DNA from 3 places in the Reyranella sp. GW821-FHT12G01 genome. Region 1 is predicted to be linked to each of the others. Evidence: predicted binding sites of a transcription regulator. Region 1 holds the regulator's gene; each other region holds the start of a gene.
What was found. The regulator PhoB, encoded in region 1, activates phosphate uptake and scavenging genes when phosphate is short. The targets are predictions, from matches to a motif close to TGTCATNNANCTGTCAT.

Region 2: AC1RP5_RS08485 (BtaA family protein) is a predicted target of PhoB. The motif match lies at 5,364-5,380, and genes of this name have one in related genera.
Region 3: AC1RP5_RS21060 (inorganic phosphate transporter) is a predicted target of PhoB. The motif match lies at 4,444-4,460, and genes of this name have one in related genera.

Annotation. Positions count from the first base shown of each region.
Region 1 covers NZ_JBXAPV010000001.1:799,074-806,922, reverse strand. Annotated here, with positions in the region: gene AC1RP5_RS03920 (WD40 repeat domain-containing protein) at 1-187, shown strand, start outside; gene AC1RP5_RS03915 (Bcr/CflA family multidrug efflux MFS transporter) at 189-1,421, opposite strand; gene AC1RP5_RS03910 (HesA/MoeB/ThiF family protein) at 1,453-2,241, shown strand; gene AC1RP5_RS03905 (DsrE family protein) at 2,238-2,627, shown strand; gene AC1RP5_RS03900 (adenosine kinase) at 2,644-3,621, shown strand; gene AC1RP5_RS03895 (AmpG family muropeptide MFS transporter) at 3,618-5,009, shown strand; gene phoB (phosphate regulon transcriptional regulator PhoB) at 5,202-5,894, opposite strand; gene phoU (phosphate signaling complex protein PhoU) at 5,942-6,667, opposite strand; gene pstB (phosphate ABC transporter ATP-binding protein PstB) at 6,700-7,530, opposite strand; gene pstA (phosphate ABC transporter permease PstA) at 7,530-7,849, opposite strand, start outside.
Region 2 covers NZ_JBXAPV010000001.1:1,715,318-1,723,166, reverse strand. Annotated here, with positions in the region: gene AC1RP5_RS08505 (hypothetical protein) at 1-721, opposite strand, end outside; gene AC1RP5_RS08500 (OmpA family protein) at 1,018-2,091, opposite strand; gene pcaF (3-oxoadipyl-CoA thiolase) at 2,091-3,293, opposite strand; gene AC1RP5_RS08490 (class I SAM-dependent methyltransferase) at 3,412-4,086, opposite strand; gene AC1RP5_RS08485 (BtaA family protein) at 4,083-5,312, opposite strand; gene AC1RP5_RS08480 (methylated-DNA--[protein]-cysteine S-methyltransferase) at 5,440-5,994, shown strand; gene AC1RP5_RS08475 (DNA-3-methyladenine glycosylase family protein) at 5,991-6,629, shown strand; gene AC1RP5_RS08470 (malonyl-CoA decarboxylase domain-containing protein) at 6,694-7,849, shown strand, end outside.
Region 3 covers NZ_JBXAPV010000002.1:343,921-351,769, reverse strand. Annotated here, with positions in the region: gene AC1RP5_RS21080 (amidase) at 1-137, opposite strand, end outside; gene AC1RP5_RS21075 (DUF2161 domain-containing phosphodiesterase) at 189-839, shown strand; gene AC1RP5_RS21070 (phosphodiesterase) at 840-1,637, shown strand; gene AC1RP5_RS21065 (amidohydrolase family protein) at 1,622-2,710, opposite strand; gene AC1RP5_RS21060 (inorganic phosphate transporter) at 2,779-4,401, opposite strand; gene AC1RP5_RS21055 (transglutaminase family protein) at 4,515-5,534, shown strand; gene AC1RP5_RS21050 (hypothetical protein) at 5,638-6,324, shown strand; gene AC1RP5_RS21045 (O-antigen ligase family protein) at 6,321-7,832, shown strand.

The DNA.
Region 1 (7,849 bases):
CGAGTTCGTGGCGGGCGGCTACGACTCCGGCGAGCTGCAGCTCGGCGACATCAAGACCAAGCGCTCGGTCGTCCTGAAGATGGCCGACGGCTCGGCCATCACCTGCCTCGCCTGGTCATCCGACGGCTTCAGGCTGGCGGTCGGCAACGACCGCGGCGATCTGCTGACGATCGACCTGCGCCGCTGACCTAGTAGCCGCGCCGCACCAGCGCGCGGTGCGAGATCAGGCAGAGGGCGCCCGCGATGCCCATCGCGGTCGTCATGGGCGCGATGGTGCCGTCGAAGGTCTGGCCGACGACGGCGCCGAACACCGCGCCCAGGCCGAACTGCATGACGCCCATCAACGACGATGCCGTACCCGCCATGTGCGGATAGCGCTGCAAGGCCATCGCCATCGAGTTGGGGCCAATCAGGCTGATGGTCGCGATCTGCGGCCCGAAGCACAGGAAGAACGGCCACATGCCGATCGTGCCGTAGCGCGCCTCGATCCAGCCAAGCACCAGCGCGATCGGGCCGGTGACGCCCGGCACGATGACGGCGTAGCGCAGGATTTTGTCCGCTCCGAAAACCGGCGCGAATTTGGCGTTCAGCAGGCTGCCGACCGTCATGAAGATGATCATGCTGCCGAAGATCAGCCCGTAGCTGCGCGGCGCCACGCCGTAGCGTTCGATGAACACGAATGGCGAGCCCGAGATGAACGAGAGCAGTGCCGAGAACATGAACGAGCTGGTGAAGGCGTAACCCATGAACGCGCGATGCCGGATCAGCTCACCGAAGCGCTTGATGATCGCCGACAGCACCAGCGGCTGGCGATACTCCGGCCGCAAGGTCTCGGGCAGGCGGATATAGGCCAGGGTCAGTGCGATGAAGCCGATGCAGGCCAGCACCCAGAAGATCGCCCTCCAGCCCAGGAACCACAGGATCTGCCCGCCGATCAGCGGCGCCAGCATCGGCGCGATCGAGGTGCAGGCCATCATCAGCGACATCGCGCGCGCGGCCTGGTCCTTCTCGGCGAGGTCGCGCACCATCGTGCGCGCCAGCACCACGCCGCCGCACGCCGCCAGCCCCTGCAGGAAGCGCAGGCCCACGAGATGGCCCGCTTCCATGGCGAAGGCGCAGCCGACGCTGGTCACGACATAGATGGCGAGACCGCCCAGGATGACCGGCCTGCGGCCAAAGCGGTCGCCCGCCGGCCCGTAGAAGATCTGGCCGACACCGAAGGCGATCATGAACGACGACAGCGTGAGCTGGATGTCGCCGGCGCTGCCGTGCAGGTCGACGGCGATCACCGGCAGCGCCGGCAGGTACATGTCGATCGACAGCGGCGTGAAGGCCGAAAGCAGGGCGAGCAGGAAGAGAAGCGCTGGCGTGAGGGACGGACGTGTTGAGGTCGAGGTCATCGGGCTCGCTGATACAGCCATTGGATGACGGGTCCCATGCTATAAGCGGACCATGACGTCGCTACCTGCCCTGTCGGAAACGCAGATCCGCCGCTACGCGCGACATATTGTGCTGGCGGAGATCGGCGGCATCGGCCAGTCGAAGCTGATTGCGACCAAAGTCCTGGTCGTCGGCGCCGGCGGGCTCGGCGCACCCCTCCTGCAGTATCTCGCCGCGGCCGGCATCGGCACGCTCGGCGTGATCGACCATGACACGGTCGACCTCTCGAACCTGCAGCGGCAGGTGATTCACCGTACGTCGGACGTGGGTGTCTCCAAGGTCGAAAGCGCACGCCGCGCGCTGGAAGAGATCAATCCTGAAGTGCGCGTGCAGGCGCATGACGAGCGCCTCACCGAGGACAATGCCGAGCGCATCGTCGCCGGCTACGACATCGTGGCGGACGGCAGCGACAACTTCGCCACGCGCTATCTGCTGAACGACGTCTGCTACAGGCTGCGCAAGACGCTGGTCTCGGCGGCGATCCTGCGCTTCGACGGCCAGATCTCGACCTACAAGGCCTGGCAGGGCGCGGGGCATCCCTGCCTGCGATGCCTCTTCCCCGCGGCGCCTTCGGAGGATGCCGTGCCGAGCTGCGCGCAGGCCGGCGTGCTGGGCGCGCTGGCCGGCACCCTGGGAACGCTGCAGGCCACCGAGGTTGTGAAGGAGATCCTGGGCGTCGGGCGCTCGCTCTCCGGCTCGCTGCTGATGTACGACGCGCTCAACGCCTCCTTCGAGACGCTGGCGGTCACCAAGCGGCCGGATTGCCCGACCTGCGGCAGTCCTGCGGGAGCGACGTCATGAGTGAAGGCGGTCTCTCGGTCATCCTGCGCTCCGACGATTACGAGAGCGTCCACTACGGGCTTGCGCTCGCCGCGGCGGCGCTGGCCGTGAACAAGCCGGCCGTGCTGTTCTTTACCATGGGCGGCATCCGCGCCCTGCAGGGCTCGCCCCCGGCGCTGCGCGACTGGGAAAGCGACGCCCGCAATCGCGCCCGCGGCGTCGGCGACTTCGAGACGCTGCTGCAGGCTTGCATCGAACTTGGCGGACGCCTGATCGTATGCGAAATGGGCCTGCGGTCCCTCGACATCGATCGCGCGAGCCTGCGGGCCGACGTACCCTTCTCGGTCGCCGGCATCGTGACCTTGCTGGAAGAGACCAAGCCGGGCATGCACCTGGTATCACTGTGACGCTGTGGGAGACCTCATGACATCCGCTACCTTCGACGTGCTGGGAATCGGCAACGCCATCGTCGACGTCATCTCGCGTTCCGATGAAGCCTTCCTCGGCAAGCACGGCCTGGTGAAGGGCAGCATGATGCTGATCGACGAGGCCCGCGCCGAGCAGCTCTACGACGGCATGGGTCCCGGTGTCGAAGTGTCCGGCGGGTCGTGCGGCAACACCATGGCCGGCATCGCCTCGTTCGGCGGCAAGGGCGCCTATATCGGCAAGGTGCGCAACGACCAGCTCGGCAAGGTGTTCGGCCACGACCTCAAGGCGACCGGCGTGTCCTTCGAGACACCGGCCGCGACCGAGGGTCCGGCGACGGCGCGCTGCCTGATCCTGGTGACGCCCGACGCGCAGCGGACCATGAACACCTATCTCGGCGCCTGCACCGGCCTCGGACCGGCCGACATCGACGCCAAGCGCGTTGCCTCGGCCCAGGTCACCTATGTCGAGGGCTATCTGTGGGATGCGCCGGCCGCCAAGCAGGCCGTGCTCAAGGCCTTCGACGCCGCGCGCGCCGCCGGCCGCAAGGTCTCGATCACCCTGTCGGATTCCTTCTGCGTCCATCGCTATCGCGAGGAGTTCCGCAACCTGATCCGCGACAAGGTCGACATCCTGTTCGGCAACGAGGACGAGATCAAAGCGCTCTACGAGGTCGAGACCTTCGAGCAGGCCCTCGAGGCCGCCCGCAAGGAGGCCAAGATCGCCGCCCTCACGCGCAGCTCGAAGGGCTCGGTCGTGATCAAGGGCAGCGAGACCTATGAGGTCCCGGCGGCCCCCGTCGCCAAGGTCGTCGACACGACCGGCGCCGGCGATCTCTATGCCGCGGGCTTCCTGTTCGGCTTCACCCACGGCAAGCCGCTGGCCGAATGCGCGCGGCTGGGCGGCATCGCCGCGGCCGAAGTGATCTCCCATGTCGGCGCGCGGCCCGAGCAGCCGCTCAAGGGCCTGATTTGAGCGCTGACGCACAGGCGCGGGGCTGGCGGGAGTCGCTTGCGACTTACCGCCACCCGCGCGTCGTCCAGTTCCTGTTCCTCGGCTTCTCGGCCGGGCTGCCGTTCCTGCTGGTCTTCTCGACCCTCTCGGCCTGGCTGCGCGAATACGGCATCAGCCGTACCGCGATCGGCTTCATCAGCTGGATCGGCATCACCTACTCCTTCAAGTTCGTGTGGTCGCCGGTCGTCGACCGAGTGCGGCTTCCCCTGCTGACGCGCTGGCTGGGACGTCGCCGCTCCTGGATGCTACTGGCGCAGAGCGGCATCGCCGGTGGCCTGCTCGCGATGGCGTTCTGCGATCCGCGCACCGACCTCTGGTGGATGGTCGTGTTCGCGCTGGTCGTCGCCTTCTCGTCGGCCACGCAGGACATCGCCCTCGACGCCCTGCGCATCGAGGCGACGGATGCGAGCCTGCAGGGCGCGACGGCCGCGACTTACCAGCTCGGCTATCGCATCGCCGTCCTCGCGGCCGGCGCGGGCGCGCTCTACGTGGCGCAGTTCGTCTCCTGGACGGCGGCCTATCAGACGATGGCGGCGCTGGGCCTCGTGGGCATCGCCACGACGCTCCTGATCTCGGAACCTGAACGGCGCGCGTCGACCGGCACGACCGAACTCGAAGGCAAGGTCGCCACTTTCGCCGCGAGTCTCGGATCGATGCCGGACTGGGCACGCAAGGCGTTGATCTTCGTCTATGGCGCCATCGTCTGCCCGTTCGTCGACTTCTTCGCGCGCTACGGCTGGATGGCCGTCCTGCTGCTGCTGTTCATCGGCCTGTTCAGGCTGTCGGACATTGCCATGGGCGTGATGGCAAACCCGTTCTACATCGACATGGGTTTCAGCAAGGACCAGATCGCCGACGTCTCCAAGATCTTCGGCTTCGTCATGACGATCCTGGGCGCGCTGCTGGGCGGTGCGATGGTGTTCCGCATGGGCGCGGCGCGCCTCCTGGCGCCGGCGGTGTTCCTGATCGCGGCGAGCAATCTCACCTTCTCGTGGCTCGCCTGGGTCGGCCAGCCCGACCTGATGATCCTCACCATCGCCATCAGCGTCGACAATCTGGTCGGCGGCATGTCGGGCTCGATCTTCATCGCCTTCCTGTCGGGCCTCACCAACACGGCCTACACGGCGACGCAGTACGCGCTGTTCACCTCGATCATGACCCTGCCCGGCAAGCTGCTCGGCGGCTCCTCGGGATGGGTCGTCGACAGGCTGCAGGAAGAGTTCTCCGCCACCCACAAGTTCGGCGGCTACGCGATATTCTTCGTCTACACAGCCCTGCTCGGCCTGCCGGCACTGGTGCTGGCGGTGATCGTCCGGCGTCATTTCGAAAAAGAAACCCCTCCTTCCTGAGGGAAGGAGGGGTCAGTAATTCGGCTGCGGTGTCGTGTCCGAGCCGGGGGAACCGGCCCGTTCCGGGAGCGGGGCGTGGGATGCCTGCGAGGAACGGGCACGCCCTGTCTAGGCGGGGGACGCTACAAAACCGTTACTGACCGTGTGGAAAACCCTTTTCTGGACCGCGGGCCTCCGGGCCCGCGGTCCAAATCAGCCGGGCGTCGAGTCCAGGGCGTAGCCGGCGGCGCGGACGGTGCGGATCACGTCGACATGGCTCTCGCCGTTCAGCGCGATGCGCAGGCGGCGGATATGAACGTCGACGGTGCGAGCCTCGACGTAGACGTCCTTGCCCCACACCGAGTCGAGGAGCTGCTCGCGCGAGAAGACGCGACCGGGATGCTCCATGAAATGGCGCAGCAGACGGAATTCGGTGGGACCGAGATGCAGCGGCTTGCCGCCGCGGGTCACGCGATGCGCCACCAGGTCCATCACGATGTCGGCGTAGGACAGCGCCTCGTCGGCCAATGCCGGACGGATGCGCCGCAGCACGGCGCGGATACGCGCCACCAGCTCGGTCGGCGAGAAAGGCTTGGGGACGTAGTCGTCGGCGCCGGCGTCGAGGCCGCGCACGCGATCGCCCTCCTCGCCGCGCGCCGTCAGCATGATGATCGGCACGTTGGCGGTCGACGTCTGCCGGCGAAGCTGGCGGCAGACCTCGATGCCCGACATCAGCGGCAGCATCCAGTCGAGCAGGATGAGGTCGGGCACGTCTTCCTGGACGGAGCGCAGAGCCTCCTCGCCGTCATAGGCGACGGCGACCTTGAAGCCCGACTGTTCGAGATTGTAGCGCAGCAGCTCGACCAACGCCGTCTCGTCCTCGACGATGAGCACGTGCGGCTTCATCGACGAGGTTTGCGCGTCGCGACGCGTGGGGCTGGTGGCTGCCATGCTCACGGCGTGGCGCCCGTGTTGCTGTTGGTCGGCGCGTAGATCGCCGCGCTGCCCTTGCGCCGGGCCTCGTCGAAGCCATGGCCGGTCGAGCGGAAGCTCACCAGTTCGGCGATGTTGGTGACGTGATCGCCGGCGCGCTCGATGTTCTTGGCCATGAACATGAGGTGCGTGCACGCGGTGATCGTGCGCGGATCCTCCATCATGTAGGTCAGCAGCTCGCGGAACAGGGCGGTGTAGACCTGGTCGATCTCCTCGTCGCGCTCCCACACATCGTGGGCCTTGACCACGTCGCCATGGGCGAAGGCGTCGAGCACGTCCTTGAGGGCGGTGCGCACCAGCCGGCCCAGCCGGTCGATGCCGTTGATCGCCGAGACCGGAGGCGTCGAATGGCTCAGCACGATGCTGCGCTTGGCGGTGTTCTTGGCGTAGTCGGCGATGCGCTCGAGCGCCGCGGCGATCTTGATCGACGACAGGATGACGCGCAGGTCAACCGCCATCGGTTGGCGGAGCGCCAGCAACCGCACGGTCTGTTCCTGCACCGCCTCGTCGAGCGCGTCGACGCGGGGATCCTCGGCGATCACCTTCTCGGCGACTTCCGTGTCGCGCTCGCGAAGCGCCACCAGTGACTGGGCGAGCTGGCTTTCGGCCAGGCCGCCCATCTCGCTGATCGTGGCGCTCAGCCGCTCCAGCTCTTCGTCGAACCGCTTCAATGTATGTTCGGGCATGGTCTGTCCCTTCTTCTCTTTGTCGTGCCGGATCAGCCGAAGCGGCCGGTGATGTAGGCCTGCGTCCGCTTGTCGGTCGGGGTGGTGAACAGCGTGGCCGTCGGGCCGAACTCGACCAGCTCGCCCAGGTACATGAAGGCGGTGAAGTCGGAGACGCGGGCGGCCTGCTGCATGTTGTGGGTCACGATGACGATCGTGTAGTCCTGCTTCAGCTCGTCGATCAGTTCCTCGATCTTGGCCGTCGAGATCGGATCGAGCGCCGAGCACGGCTCGTCGAACAGGATGACTTCCGGCTTCACCGCCACAGTGCGCGCGATGCAGAGGCGCTGCTGCTGGCCGCCCGACAGGCTGAGGCCGCTGGCGTTGAGCTTGTCCTTGACCTCGTCCCACAGGGCGCCGCGACGCAGCGCGTGCTCGACCCGGCCGTCGATTTCCGACTTCGGGAGGTTTTCGTAGAGACGAATGCCGAAGGCGATGTTCTCGTAGATCGACATCGGAAACGGCGTCGGCTTCTGGAACACCATGCCGATGCGCGCGCGCAGCAGGTTGATGTCCTGGCCGTCGCGCAAGAGGTTGTCGCCATCGAACATAACCTCGCCCGTGGCCTTCTGGCCCGGATAGAGGTCGTACATCCGGTTCAGGATGCGCAGCAGGGTCGACTTGCCACAGCCCGACGGTCCGATGAAGGCCGTCGCCTTGTTGGCGTAGAGCGACATGTTGATGCCCTTGAGCGCCCGGCTGTCGCCATAGAAGAACTCGAGGTTCTTCAGCGAGATCTTGGCGGTGAGCTTCGAGACGTCGAGCTTGGCGTGGCTGGCGACAGGAACGGCGACGTTGGGCCCGTCCGTGGATTGCATAGACATTAGGACTTCCTCGCGGAGGTGAGCGAACGGGCCAGGATGCTGAGTCCCAGCACAGTGACGGTGATCAGGAGCGCGCCGGTCCAGGCGAGCTTCTGCCATTCGGCATAGGGTGAAAGGGCGAACTGGAAGATGACCACCGGCAGGCTGGGCATCGGCGCGCCCATGTTCATGCTGAAGAACTGGTTGTTCAGCGCGGTGAACAGAAGCGGCGCGGTCTCGCCGCTGATGCGGGCGATGGCCAGCAGGATACCGGTGACGATGCCCGCCTGCGCCGCGCGATAGGCGATGCGGACGATCATGTGGGCGCGCGGCAATCCGA
Region 2 (7,849 bases), 920 kb from region 1:
CGCTGCCGCCGCTGCCACCGCTGCCGGTGCCGATCGCCGCGCCACCGTTGCCACCGGTCGCGGATTGCGAGAGATGCAGCACGCCGCCCACCGTCGAGCCGCTGACGGCGTTGGCGGTCGCGTTCGCCGCTCCGCCGCCGCCCGACGCCGTGGCGCCGAACGACGTGCCACCGTTGCCGCCCGTCTGCTGCACCGTCGCGGATGCGTTCTGGCCAACGCCCGAACGCGCCTCGGCCGTCGAACCCGTGGCACCGCCGCCGTTGCCGCCGACCACGCCGTCTCCACCACTGCCAGCGCGCGCGATGGCCGTCGCGTCGGCGGCACCCGCAGGATTGATCGCCTTCGCCGTCGCACGCCCGAGACCGCCCGTGCCGCCGTTGGCGCCTGCGCCACCGGTGCCCGCCGTACCGGCGTTGCCGCCATTGCCGGCATCCGCTTCGGCGAACACCGTGATGCCGTCCGCGTTGGTGGCCGTCGATTGGGAGTCGCTGGTTGCGATGCCGCCGATGCCACCGGCGCCGGCATTGCCCGTGACCTCCGCACCATTGCCGCCGCGACCGCCCACGCCGCCGATGGCGGTCGCAGACATGAACACCTCGGTGGTGGAGGCGATCGCCGCTGCCGCCTTGCCGCCACGTCCGCCCTCGGTGCCGGACGCGTTGGGAGCTGAACCATTGGCGCCAGGCGTGCCCGCAGTGCCGGTAACAAGAATGTCGGTCATGGTAGCTCCCCAATTTTTCGTTCTGCCTCGACCGATCGGAGCAGCCTCGCGCATCACGCGTTCGGCATTCGACGATTCAACCGGGGCAAGCGGCGCGGAAGCTATCAGCGCGAAAAATCGCGTGAAAGAAAAAGCAGGGCGTGGGCAGTGCGTAGGATGCTGATAGAGACGCTGAGGAAAAAAACATGAGACGCTGGTGAAAATCTTGTGCAGCAGCGAAACGAAAACGGCCGCCTGTGAAGGCGGCCGTCGTCGTGTTTGCGTTAGCTATCTGACGATGAAGAATCGTCGAATCGTTACTGCCTCACCAACTCGACCCTGCGATTCTTCGCCTGACCGTCTTCGTTGTCGTTCGGCGCGAGCGGGCTCAATGGACCGACGCCCTTTGCCACCATGCGATCAGCGGCGATGCCGTACTTCGCGGTCAAGGCCTTCGCGACCGACTCGGCGCGACGCTGCGAGAGATCGGTGTTGTAGGCGAGCGTGCCCTTGTTGTCGGTGTGGCCGACGATGAACACCTTCAGCCCCGGCGTCGCCTTCATGAGGTTCGCCATCTCGACGAGCTGCTTGTCGGACTCGGGCTTGAGGTCAGCCTTGTCGAAGTCGAACAGGATGCCATAGAGCGCGACCCGTCCGTCCTTGCCGAGCGCGCCGCCGATCTGCTCGGCCGACACGAAGGCGAGGTTGGTCTGCATCGTCTTGGTCTCGAGCACGTCGAGCATCAACAGCACGCGGCCTTTCAACGCCGCCGAGACGTCGCCCATCGAGCCGCCGGTCTGCGTCGCCGCATAGATCGAGACATAGACGTCGGAGCCATTGTCCCTTGCCCATTTGCCGACCCACAGGCGCTGGTCGGCGGCGGGATCGACATATTCCAGCACGTTGCCGGTGAGGTCGCGGCGCGTGCGATTGTAGGCCGTGCCTTCGGGCTTCAGCGCGCGCGGCACGCCGTGCAGCTTGTGGAAGTCCTCGCCGCACTCGGTCTTGCTGCACTGGAAGAGCGTCTTGGCGCCCTTGCCTTCCAGCTCGTTGGTGTAGTTGCGCACCACTTCGAGGACGGAGCGGCCCTCGGGAATGACATAGACGGTGCGCGTCAGCCGGCCCTCGACCGTCTCGACCTTCTGGTAGCGCAGCTTCTTGTCGGGATCGGTCTGATAGGACGAGCCGGTCGCCGCGCCCAGCGGCAGGACCAGTTCGTCGAAGTCCTTCTTCGTCTGCGCCAGGATGAAGGAGCCGGCATAGCGCGGCAGCAGCACATCGCCCGAGCCCGGCGCGTTGGAGGTCAGCTCCTTGGTGAAGCGCGGATCGACCTGGGCCTGCGCCGTCACCGCGGCCAGGCAAAGCGCCGCGGCGACGACCAGGCGCCACATCAGACGCGTTCCAGAGCCAGCGCGATGCCCTGGCCGACGCCGATGCACATGGTGGCGAGCGCACGCTTGCCGCCGGTGGCCTCGAGCTGGTTCAGCGCGGTGATCATCAGGCGGCCGCCCGAGGCGCCCAGCGGATGGCCGAGCGCTATCGCGCCGCCGTTCGGGTTCACGTTCTCGGCGTCGTCGCTGAGGCCGAGCTGGCGCAGCACGGCCAGCGCCTGGGCGGCAAACGCCTCGTTGAGCTCGATCGTGTCGAAATCGCCGATGGTCATGCCGAGCTTGGCCAGCAGCTTCTGCGTCGCCGGCACCGGACCGATGCCCATGACGCGCGGCGGGACGCCCGCCGACACGGTGCCGAGGATGCGCGCGCGCGGCGTCAGGCCGTTGGCGCGGGCGGCGGCTTCCGAGGCGATGATCATGGCGCAGGCGCCGTCGTTCAGGCCCGACGAGTTGCCAGCCGTCACCGAGCCGCCATCGCGGAACGCGGCGGAGAGCTTCGACAGCGTTTCCATCGTGGTGTCGCCGCGCGGATGCTCGTCCTTCTCGACGATCACCTCGGTCTTGCCCTTCTTCACGCAGACCTTGACGATCTCCTTCTCGAAGAAGCCGCGATCCTGGGCGGCCTTGCAGCGGCGCTGGCTGCGATAGGCGAAGGCATCCTGGTCGGTGCGGCTGATCTGGTGCTCGGTCGCGACGTTCTCGGCGGTCTGGCCCATCGGGTCGACGCCATAGGCCGCCTTCATGCGCGGATTGACGAAGCGCCAGCCCAGCACCGTGTCCTCGAGCTTCATCGAGCGATCGAAGGCGCCTTCGGGCTTGCCCATGACGTAGGGCGAGCGGGTCATGCCCTCGACGCCGCCGGCGATCATCAGGTCGGCCTCGCCGAGCTTCACGGCGCGCGCGGCATGGCCGGCCGCTTCGAGGCCCGAGCCGCACAGGCGATTCACGGTGGCGCCGGCAACCTCGACCGGCAGGCCGGCCAGCAGGCCTGCCATGCGCGCGACATTGCGGTTGTCCTCACCGGCCTGGTTCACGCAGCCATAGATGACGTCGTCGACCGAACCCCAGTCGACATTGGCATTGCGCTGCATCAGCGCCTTGATCGGATGGGCGGCGAGATCGTCGACCCTCATGGCGCCAAGGCCGCCGTTATAACGGCCGACGGGGGTGCGGATCGCATCGCAAATGAAGGCTTCGGTCATCTTGGGTACTCCCGACACAGCAAATCGTTGCTGCCGGGGTAGCACCGGCCGCGGGCGGTTGCCAATGGGGCCCCAATGCCTCCCGGACAGGGGGGCCATGTGTTGGGAGTGTGGCCGGTCAGCCCGGGCGCCGGCAGACCGCGTACTGGGCGTAGCCGAGATGGGGCCGATCGAAGGTGCGGACCTCGATCCCGCCGGGAATTCGCGCCAGAGCAGCCTCCAGCGCATCGCGCGGCGTCACATGGAACAGCGCCAGCCACTGGCGCAGGCTGCCGCGGAACCAGCGCGGCAGCCGCTCCTGTCCGCCGAAATCGACGAGGTGCAGCTCGCCGCCGGGCTGCAGCCAGAGCACCGCGTGGGCGAGCGCCCTCTCCCACTCCGGGATCATCGACAGGGTGTAGGAGAAGAAGATGCGCGAGAAGGCCGGCACGCCGAACAGCAGCGCCGGGTCAAAGCGGGTGGCGTCGGCATGAGCCAGGCGGATGCGCGGGCCAAGCCCTTCGCGGGTCACGCGGCGGCGTGCCGTGTCGAGCATTTCGAGCGACAAGTCGATACCGAACAGCGGCGCGGTGGGATGGCGATGCGCCACCGCGATCAGGTTGCGCGCGGTGCCGCAGCCGATCTCGAGCACACGACCACCGGGCGGCGGCGCGAGACTGTCGATCAGCCGGTCGCGACCGAGCAGATAGTATTTGCGGCTGAGATCGTAGATGTGCCGCTGACGGCGGTAGATGCCGTCCAGCAAGCCGGCATGGCCGTTCGCGGAGATGCCCTCTCCGGAGAAGCCCGTCACGGCTTCAGCACGTAGAGATGGAAGCCGCCGTAGATCGCAGACCGGTCGCGCGCCGTGAAGGCGAGCGAGGCGTCGGCCTCGTAGTGCCACTGGTCGAGCAGCTCGGGCGCGACCCTGCCCGGCAGCAGCGAAGGTTCGGCGGCGGTGCGGAAGATCACGCGTGCACCGGGCTTGGCGGTGCGCGTGATCTCGCTCCACAGCGCATTGAGCTGCGCGTCGGTCATCCAGTCCTGCGCGTCGAGCAGCACGTAGCGGTCGCGCGAGGCGGCCGGACACGAGGCGAGATAGTCGGTGACCGAGCGGTTCAGCACCTCGACCTTTTCGGCGCCGCGCTGCACGGCCGGAAAATTCTCCTGCCGCAGGTAGGGCGGCAGCGGCCCCTTGGCATCGCGCGCATAGGAGCGGCCGAAGGCCTGCCAGGCAAAGTAGTTGTCGGCGAGGCTGAAGCCGCAGGCCAGCCGTTCGAGCCGGTCGCGCAGCACCGAGCCCATGTCGCGACCGCCAGCCAGCGCCTCGTATTGCGCCGGCGGAATGCCGAGCCCGTAGAGCGACAGGCGGTTCGAGGTGGCCCAGCGCACGAGGCCCTTGTCGAACAACGGCGCCAACACGGTGTCGAAGTAGCGGCGCTGCTCCTCGATCGTGCGCGCGGCCAGCAGCCCGTTGAAGTTCACGCCATAGGCGCGCGCGGCGACGTGGGCCGCACCGATGAAGCGGCCGAGCACGCCATGGCGATAGGCGTTCTTGGCGAAGATCGAGATGCGACGCTGGCCGCCGCGATGGAGGCTGCGGCCTTCCCAGTAGGCACGGCTCTCGGCATCGAGATGCGGTGCGATCTGGCGATCGTAGGCGCGCGGATTGGCGGCCGAGTCGGCGGCGCCAAAGAAGCGGTAATAGTCCGACCAGGACGGCAGCTTGCGCGCCGCCGTGAGCTTCAGCCGGTTGAGCGCGACATGGGCCCGGCTGAGATCGACCGCGGTGATGCGCGCGGGAGCGGCCGTGAGATAGGACAGGATGTTGCAGCCGCCCGACGCGATGGCCACGATATGACAGTCCGGCGTCAGCGCCATCGCCTCGAGGTCGATCTCGGGATCTTCCCAGATCTGGGCGTAGACCAGGCCGCGGAACAACCGCTCGAACAGCTTTTCCAGAAGTCCCTCGCGGGACATGACCTTATGGCGACGCACCGCCTGCTTCAGGATCGAATGGCTCTCGGCCCGCGGATAGATCAAACCATCGACTCCGGCTCAATATCGACCATCCGACGCTAGCCGTGGTCAGTGCCAGTTTGATGACGGCTATCTGTGGGTTCTCCCGACTTGACGGGATGACTGGTTAGGCAGAAAGGTTGCCCCCATGAGCGCCCCTCTTGGCTTTGCCCTGTTCGACACGCCGATCGGCACCTGTGCCGTGGCCTGGAGCGGTCGCGGCATCGCGGGTCTGCAGCTTCCCGAACCCAATCCCGCCGCCACGCGCGCCCGCGTGAAGCGGCGCTGGCCGGGTGCCGTCGAAGCCGCCCATGTGCCGGCCGGCGTCCAGCGAGCGCTCGACCGCGTGCAGGCGCTGCTGGCGGGCGGCAACACCGATCTCGCCGACATCCCGCTCGACCTCGATGCGGCGCCCGAGTTCCATCGCCAGGTCTACGAGGTGGCGCGCACCATCCCGCCCGGCCACACCATGACCTATGGCGAGATCGCCAAGCGCCTCGGCGTGCCGCACGAATCGCGCGAGGTCGGCCAGGCGCTGGGCAAGAACCCGATCGCCATCATCGTGCCCTGCCATCGCGTGCTGGGCGCCGACGGCAAGATGGGCGGCTTCTCGGCCAATGGCGGCGTCTCGACCAAGCGGCGCATGCTGGAGATCGAGGGCGCCCCCGAAGTTGGCGCCGGACCGCTGTTCGCGGCCCGATGACGGGATTTCCCTTCAAGCCCGCGAAAGCGGTCGCGCATCTCAAGGAAGCCGATCCGGCGCTGGCCACGATCATCGATACAGTCGGCCCGTTCCGCATGCAGCTGAAAGTCTCGCGCAGCCTGTTCGGCTCGCTGGCCGAAGCCATCGTCTACCAGCAGCTCTCCAACAAGGCGGCCGCCACGATCTACGGCCGGGTCGAGGCGCTCTATCCACGCGCGACCGACGGCTTCACGCCGCGCCATATCCTGAAGACGCCGGACGAGAGCTTGCGCGGCTGCGGCCTGTCGCGCGCCAAGGTGCTGGCGGTGCAGGACCTCGCGCGCCGCGTCGACGGCGGTGAATTGCCGACGCTCGACGAAGCGCACTCGGTTCCCGACGCCGAATTGATCGAACGTCTCGTGAAGGTGCGCGGCATCGGTCGCTGGAGCGCCGAGATGTTCCTGATGTTCCGCCTCGGCCGCCCCGACGTGCTGCCGCTCGACGACTACAGTTTGCGCAAGGCCTATGCGAAGGCCTTCAGGAAGCGCGCGCTGCCGTCACCCAAGGCGCTTGAAAAAGCCGGCGAGAAGTGGCGGCCCTATCGCACGGTGGCGAGCTGGTATCTGTGGCGCGTGCTGGATCAGCCGCCGGCATGATGCGGTAAAGGCGCGTTCATGCGCCGCCACTGGAGTGACACGTTTGCTGTGACATACTCCGGTCATGGCCCTACCGTTTTCCAATACCGTCGACCGTACCCTCGAACGACTTCGCACCGCCTTCGTCGACACCGCGCGTGGCGCGCGCGAAGCGGTCGGTGCGCCGCTCCGGCCCGATCTTCCCGATGACGACATCCCGCGCCTGAAGGGCCGCATCGACGCCTGCCTCGAAGGCAAGGGCGGCGAGACGGCGCGGCGCGGACGTGCAGCGGAGCTGGGGCAGGCCTACCTGTCGCTGTCAGCCGCCGGCCGCAAGAAATTCCTGCTGACCCTGGCACGCGACTACGGCCTGCCGCGCGAGGCCGCGCTGAAGACCGTCGAGAAGTGGCGTGCCAGCAAGGATCCCGCGCGGGCGCTGCGCCGCGACCTGGAATCGCCGGCGGTGCGGTTGCTGCGCGAGTTCGTGGGCGTGCCGCAGGGCGTGAAGTTCGTCGTCGACCTGCGCGCCGAGCTTCTGACGCTTGGCCGCAGCGACGCCACCGCCAAGGCATTGAGCGAGGACCTGCGTTCGCTGCTGGGCGCGTGGTTCGACGTCGCCTTCCTTGACCTCGTCCGCATCGACTGGCGCTCGCCCGCCTCGCTGCTGGAGAAATTGGTCACTTATGAAGCGGTGCACGCGATCCGCTCGTGGCGCGACTTAAAAAACCGGCTCGATTCTGACCGGCGCTGCTTTGCCTTCTTCCATCCGCGCATGCCTGACGAGCCGCTGATCTTCGTCGAGGTCGCGCTGGTCGACGGCATGGCGGGCAACGTGCAGCGCCTGCTCGACGCGCGCGACGAGACGCACGACCCCAATCGCGCCAACACCGCGATCTTCTATTCGATCTCGAACTGCCAGCAGGGCCTGGCCGGCATCAGCTTCGGCAACTTCCTGATCAAGCGCGTGGCCAGCCAGCTCGCGCGCGACCTGCCGAACATCAAGGACTTCGCCACCCTGTCGCCGATCCCGGGCCTGCGCCAGCATGTCGAGCATCGGGTGAAGACCGAAGGCGACGCGGCGCTCACGCAAAGCGAGATCGCGTCACTGGGACCGGTGACCGACGAGGCGCACGGCGCCGCCGCCGTCCTGAAACTGCTCGCCCGTCCCAACTGGTGGGAAGTGCCGGCGATCGACAAGGCGCTGCGGCCGATCCTGACGCGGCTTGCCGCCGTCTACCTCA
Region 3 (7,849 bases), on a different contig from region 1:
TCGACGATGGCGGTGAGCTGCTTGTTCCGCGCCTCGACGCGGGCGATGGCCATCTCGGCCACGTCGCGTGCCCTGGTCTTGCCCGTCCGCACGGCGGCGGCAATGGCGGCGGCGCCCTGATCCAGCAACTCGGTCATCTGCATTTTCCTCAATCTGCCCACTTCCTTAGCATGATAGCGTGCGCCGCCATGACGTTGGAGAGCGACCTATACGCACCGGTGAAGGCCCTGCTCGAAGGACAGGGCTACGTGGTCAAGGGCGAGGTGCGGGGCTGCGACGTGGTCGCGGTCCGGGGCAAGGAGCCGCCTGTCGTGGTCGAGCTGAAGCGGGCTTTCGGGTTGGGGCTCGTGCTGCAGGGCGTCGACCGGCTGGCGTTGACGGATCTGGTCTATCTCGCGGTCGGCCAGTGGCCCAAGCAGATGAAGAACGTGAAGAAGCTCTGCCGCCGGCTGGGGCTGGGCTTCATCGTGGTCGCCAAGGACAAGGCCGACGTGGTGCTCGATCCCGTTCCCTACGTGCCGCGCCAGAACAAGCGCAAGGCGGGCCGCATGCTGGGCGAGCATGCGCGGCGCGTCGGCGACCCCAATCTCGGCGGGCAGGCGATGCGGGCGCCGCTGATGACGGCCTACCGCCAGGAGGCGCTGCGGTGCGCCGAACTGCTGGCGGCGAACGGGCCGATGAAGGTGGCCGCCCTGCGCGCAGCCTGTGACGCACCCAAAGCGGCCCAGATCCTGCAACAGGACGTCTATGGCTGGTTCGAGAGGGTGGAGCGCGGTGTCTATGCGATCACGCCGAAGGGGCGGGAAGGTCTGGAGCGGTTCGACCGCAAGCCGGTCTGAATGCTGATCGCGCACCTCTCCGATCCGCACGTCCGTCCCGATGGCGAGCTCTATCAGGGCGTCGTGGATTCCAACGCGCAGTTCGCGGCCGCGATCGCGCATGTGAATGCACTCGACCCGCGGCCCGATCTCGTGCTGCTGAGCGGCGACCTCGTGGATCACGGCCATGCCGACGAATACGCGATGCTCGCGCGGCTTCTGGCCGATCTGAAGATCCCGGTGCTGGCCATTCCCGGCAACCACGACGAGCGCGAAGCCTTCAGGACGACCTTCGCTGGCCAGAACTGGCTACCGGCGGACGGACCGGTGAATTACGTGCTGGGAGATCATGGACCGGTGCGCATCGTTGCGTTCGACGTGACCTTGTCTGGCCTGCATCACGGCGTGGTGAGCGAGGAGGGCGCGGCCTGGCTCGACGGCGTGCTCGCGGCGGAACCGACGCGGCCGACGATCGTCATGATGCACCAGCCGCCGTTCGATACCGGCATTCCCTACATGGATCCCTATTCCTGCCGCGAAGGACAGCGGCTGGCGGCGGTGCTGGCGCGCCATCCGCAAGTCGAGCGCCTGCTGTGCGGCCACGTCCATCGCGTCATGCAGTTGCGCTTCGGCGGCACGACCCTGTGCACCGCACCGTCCACAACGACGGCCATTGCGCTGCAGCTTCGGCCGGATGCCAAGCCGGCGTCCCATATCGAGCCACCGGCGATGCTGCTGCATCACTGGCAGGAAGGGACGGGGCTGATCACGCACTTCGTCCCGATCGGGACGTTCCCCGGGCCTTATCCCTTCGCCTGAGCGGGTCGCTTCGCCTTCAGTTTGAGGAGCTTCGCGGCGTTGCCGCCTAAAATCGCCTGCTTGTCGGCGGCGGTGAGCTTCGCGCCCGACACGAACTCGATGGGTTCGTACATGCCCATGTCGAAGGGATAGTCGGTGCCCATCAGGATATGGTCGCTGCCGTAGGTCTTCACGAGATATTCGAGCTGGCTCTCCTCGAACACGATCGTGTCGAAGTACATCTTCTTCAGGTACCAGCTCGGCTTCTTCTTGATGCACAGGCGACAGTCCGAACGCGCGCCGTGGGCATGGTCCATGCGGCCGGCATAGGCGGGCAGGAAGCCGCCGCCATGCGCCACGCAGACCTTGAGCTTGGGATAGGCGTCGAGCACGCCGCCGAAGATCAGGTGGCTGACGGCCATGGTCGAATCGAGCGGGTTGCCGATCACGTTGCTGAAATAGTGCTCGGAGAAGCGGCGCCCGTCGGGAAAGCCGTTGGGATGCAGGAAGACCAGCACGCCCAGTTCTTCCGCCTTGGCGAATACCGGCCGGAACCTCTCTTCGGAAAGATCGGCGCCCGCGACATTGGTGCAGAGCTCGACGCCGCGCAGGCCGAGCGTCTTCACCGCGCGCTCCAGCTCGGCCACGGCGAACTCGGGCGCTTGCATCGGTACGGTGCCGAGGCCGACGAGGCGGTCCGGATGCTTCGCCACGGTTGCCGCGATGTTGTCGTTGATAAGGCGCGCGGCGTCGCGGCCGAGTTCGGGCGGCGTCCAATAGAAATATTGCGGCGGCGCGGGCGAGATCGCCTGTATGTCGACGCCCATCCTGTCCATGTCGGCGATGCGGCGCTCGACCGAGGTGAGCATCGGGCGGACCGTTTCGGTCTGCGCCTTCTGGACCGCGCGCGTCGCTTCGTTGGAGAAGCGGCCCATCGGTTCGTCGGGCGCGATGCCGGAGGCGGCGACCAGCGCGGCGGCCTCGGGCGAGACGATGTGACAGTGGATGTCGATGACCGGCCCCGACGTCTTGCGGGCGCCTCGTTTGACGGCGGCGGCGAGACGGCGCGGCCTCGGATCACAGGTGTAGAGCATGGCGGCGGTCCTTCCGTTCCGTTGTCACGGAAACGATAGGCCCGCCGCCACGGTCGTCAAATCACTCCTCAGAAAATCTGGAGGAAGATCATGTAGAGGCTGGCCGAGAGTGCGATGGCGCAGGGCAGGGTGAGCACCCAGGCCATCAGCAGGTTGCGGACCGTGGCCCATTGCAGGCCCGAGCCGTTGGCCGCCATCGTGCCGGCGACGCCCGACGACAGGACGTGTGTCGTCGAGACAGGCAGGCCGTAGATGTCGGCGGCGGCGATGGTGCCGGCGGCCACCAGCTCGGCCGACGCGCCCTGCGCGTAGGTGAGATGGCTCTTGCCGATCTTCTCGCCGACGGTCACGACGATGCGCTTCCAGCCGATCATGGTGCCGAGGCCGAGGGCAATCGCCACGGCAACCTTCACCCAGGTCGGGATGAAGCGCGTCGCCATGTCGAGTTCCTTCTTGTAGGTGTTGAGTACCGCCACCTCAGGCTTGCTGAGCGAGTTCTCCTTGTCCTTCATCAGGAAGCGAATGGCTTCCGAGGCGAGGTACATGTCGTTACGCGTGTTGCTGACGGCATCGGCCGGGATCTTGTCGACCGAGCCGTACTTGGTCACCTGATCGGAGATCTCCTTCACGAGAGCGGCGAGAGAGACGTAGGTGCCCTCGTTCATCTTGCGCTGCGACACGAAGGTCGTGACGGCGGGGCGCGGATTGCCGATCGCGTTGTAGCCGGCGGCCTGCTTCTCGATCACGACCGCGGCGGCGGCAGAAGCCGCCTGGAAGGATTCGACATAGGCGGGCGCCGGCGTGCGGTTCAGCGCATAGGCCGTGGGCACCGTGCCGATCAGGATCAGCATGATCAGGCCCATGCCCTTCTGGCCGTCGTTCGAGCCGTGCGCGAAGCTGACGCCGGTGCAGGTCAGGATCAGGATGCCGCGGATCCACCACGGCGGCGGCTGCTGGCCCTTCGGCTCGGCGTAGAGCGCGGGATTGCGCACCATCACCTTCAGCGACAGCAGCACGAGGCCGGCGGCGCAGAAGCCGAACAGCGGCGAGAGCAGCAGCGCGTAGCCGATCTCCGTCGCCTTGCTCCAGTCGACGCCCGAGGTGCCGTCCATGCCGCGCGACAGCGCGTTGGCGATGCCGACGCCGATGATCGAGCCGATCAGGGTGTGCGAGCTGGACGCCGGGAGGCCGAGCCACCAGGTGCCGAGGTTCCAGACGATGGCGGCGATCAGCAGGGCGAAGACCATGGCGAAGCCGGCGCTGCTGCCGACCTGCAGGATCAGTTCGACCGGCAGGAGCGAGACGATGCCGAACGCCACGGCGCCGGTGGAGGTCAGCACGCCCAGGAAATTGAAGACGCCCGACCAGACGACGGCGAACTCGGCCGGGAGCGAATGGGTGTAGATGACGGTCGCAACTGCATTCGCTGTGTCATGGAAGCCGTTCACGAACTCGAAACCGAGCGCGATCAGCAGCGCCACGAACAGCAGCAGGTAGGGCAGGAAGGTGGTGATCTTGGTGCCTGACGCCTGGACGTCCGAATAGACGCTGTAGATGACGTAGAGAAAGCCCGCCGTGAGGAGGCCGACGAACAGGATCAGTGAAAGCGGATTGAAACCTTTGTCGAGATTTGGTCGTGAACCGCCGGCGGCCGGTTCGATCGGCGGCGCCTGCATCGCGATGTTTGTCATGATTCTCCCCCTTGAGAAGTGGGATGATCATCGCCGGGTGATTTGACGCCCGAATGACATTTGGATTCAGACGAGATGCAACCTAGTCACCCTCCAGGCATTATAGCGCTCTGATGCGAACCCTCGAAATCGTCCACCGCACTCGCTACGAATATTCAGAACCGGTGTCCCTCGGCGATCACCGGCTGATGTTCCGGCCGCGCGACAGCCACGACCTGCGGCTTCTGCACACTGGTCTCGTGATCGAGCCGGCGGCCCACGTGCGATGGATCCACGACCCGTTTGGCAATTCCATTGCCATCGCCTCGTTCGACGCTCCGACCCAGGTGCTGGAACTGGTCAGCACGATCCAGCTCGAACATTTCGGCGTGCCGCCCGAGCTACCGCCGATCGAGGAATTCGCCCGGACCCTGCCGTTCAGCTACGCCTCCGAAGAAGCGCCCGATCTCGCGCGCTACATCGAGCGTTCCTATCCCGATCCGAACTCGGTGGTCGGCCCATGGACCAAGCAGTTCATGGAAGGCGAGGGCGGGAACGATACGTTCGCGCTGCTGACGCGGCTGTGCACGGGCATCCAGGAAAAACTGAAGTACGCGATGCGCTTCGAGATCGGCACGCAATTGCCGGCGGTGACGCTCGAGACCGGCGGTGGCACCTGCCGTGACTATGCGCTGCTGATGATCGAGTGCTGCCGTTCGCTCGGCCTCGCGGCGCGCTTCATCACCGGCTACCTCTACGATCCTGCGCTCGACACCGCGCCGGGCGAGGCGACGACGCACGCCTATCCCCATGCGTGGATGGAGGTCTATCTGCCAGGCGCCGGCTGGGTGGAGTTCGATCCGACCAACGGAATCATCGGCAGCGAGCGGCTGATCCGCGTGGCGGTCGGCCGCGATCCCGAGCAGGCGATGCCGATCAAGGGCACGTTCACCGGTTCTCCCGATGTCACGGTCAATGCAGCCGTCGACGTGCAGGTCCACACGCTGACCCCGGCGCCGCTTCCCGATCCGGCAATACCGCTCGACCCTGTGCCTTCACAGGGCTCGTCCGAGGCACCGTTTCCGCCCGCCGTGCCGGCTCCTGCCGGCGTTCCGGGCGCTCCGCCCGCAGCTCCCCAGACGGTACCCGCGTAAGCCCTTTGACATCGCCGTTCGGCGGCGGTTGAGTGGGCGCGCGACGCGACACGTGCCGACTGTATCTGGGGGCGGATTTCTGGGCATTTCAATCGATGGGCTGGTGCGTGGCCTGCTGGGCCTCGGCGGGGCACTTCTCGTCTGGCTGGCCTGGCCGGTGACGAGAAGCGCCTGGCAGGCTCAACAGGCCGATACGGCGACCACGGCACTCCGCCTCAACTACAAGATCACCCTCGACGCGCTGCTGAACGCCATCGATGCGCTCGACCGCGCCGTCGATTCCGACCCCACCGCGAGCCGCCATTTCCAGCGCTCCGAGCTGCTGGTCGGCGCGGCGATGTCGCCCAATTTCGCGCCGACGGCCCAGCAGCGTACCGAATGGCTGAAACGCGCCCAGGACGATCTCGATGTCGGATTGGGGAACGATCCCGCTCGCGGTCTGCAGTGGCTGCGGCTCGCGTCCGTCCGGCTGGCGGCGGAAGGGCCCTCGCAGCGGTCGGTCGCGCCGCTGCTGATGTCGATCGACACCGCGCCGATGCTGCTGCCGCTGTGGCCGGCCCGGCTCAGGCTGATCCTTGACAACTGGCAGGTGCTGACGGCCTCGCAGCGCGAGAAAGTCGCGCTGTACGTCGCGCGGACCTGGCAGCTTTCGCCGCGGCACGACTGGTTTGCCGACACCATCCGGAACTCGATCGACGAGCTGTTCGTCCGCTACTTCGTGCGCAATGAGCCGGGAGCACAGGAAGAACTCACGCGCCTGCTGAACGAGCGCAGGAAAAAGAAGCCATGATCGAATGGACGGAGAAGGGGCACGAGGCCGGCGTGGTCATCCTGCGCGACTGGCGCTGGTTTGCCCGTCGCGCGATCGACAAGACCACAGCCTTCGTGTTCTTCGCCATGGTCGTCCTGGCCGCTCTGCCAATGGGGGCCAACCGCGACTGGGCGTGGGGGCCGCTCTGCGTGATGCTCGGCCTGATTTCCATACCTATATCGCTGGGGCTGGGGGGCCGCGACGGCCATTCCGTGGGGACGGTCGAGCGGCCGCCGTTGCTGGCCTTGGCCGGCTGCTGGCTGTTCTTCGTGGCGTTCGCGCTCTGGCAGATGACGACGTGGACGCCGCTCACCGCCGATGCCTGGCTGTTCCAGCGCGCCGCCGAGATCCTGGGCAGCGCCCATGCGCCGATCCCGGCGATCGCCGCCGACGCGGCGCGAAACTCCCTGCTGAAGTGCGTGGCGTGCGCGCTGATCTTCCTGATGGCGCGGGCCGTCTGTCGCGACCGCGACAATGCGAGATGGTTCCTCGTCGCGCTGGTCGCCAGCGGCGTGCTGGTCGTGGCTTACGGCATCGCCATGCAGATGGCGACGAACTCCTGTTATCTCGGCAGTTATCTTCGAAAGCAGTTCGAACTCACTGCCCAGGATCGTTGCCCGATGGGCGGCACCTTCGTGAACAGCAACTCGTTCGCCTGCTACATGGGGATGTGCATCGTCGCGGCCCTTGCCCTGGTCTTCAGCAGCCACCGCAAGAAGAGCAGCGTGAACGTCCCCTATGGCTACGACGACGAGGATGAGGATGTCCGCCTCATCGACTGGTTCACCGGTCCCCGCGTCGTGTTCCTCGCCGTGTCGTTGCTGATGCTGGGCGGCATGCTGATGTCGGCCTCGCGCGCCGGCTTCGGGGCATCCGCGGCGGGCATCCTGATCCTTGGCCTGCTGCTGATGCAGGGGCGCTGGCGGTCGCGCCCCGACCTCGGCCGCATCTTCTTCGCAGGCCTCGCTTTGTTCGTCGTGGTCGGCCTCATCGCCGGCAGTGCGTTGCTTTCCAAGTTTGCGGTGTCGGTCGACGATTCATCGCGCCTGCGCATCTGGTCGGCCGCGCTCCAGGCGATCGGCATGTCGCCCTGGCTGGGCTGGGGGCTGGGCAGCTTCGGCGACGTGTTCTCGCTCCTGCAGCCGGGCAACAGCCTGCAGCCCAACGATATCGCGCATTCGACGCCGCTCGAGACGGTCGTGGAGCTGGGCATCTTCGCATCGATCCCTGCAATGGCGGTGGTGGTATTGCCGTGGTTGGTCTGCCTGCGTGGCGCCATCAAGCGGCGGATTGCGCATCGCTACCTGCCGGCCGCGGCCTTCGCGGTGGCGGCGGTTCCGATCCTGCATTCCCTGATCGACTTCAGCCTGCAGATGCCGGCCATCGGCTTCGTCACCTCGGCCCTGCTCGGCATGGGATGGGCACAGGCATTCGGTCGCAGAGAGCAGTTCGAGCAAAGCTTTACGTCGCGGGAACAATCGCGATAAAAGCATTGTCGGTGCAA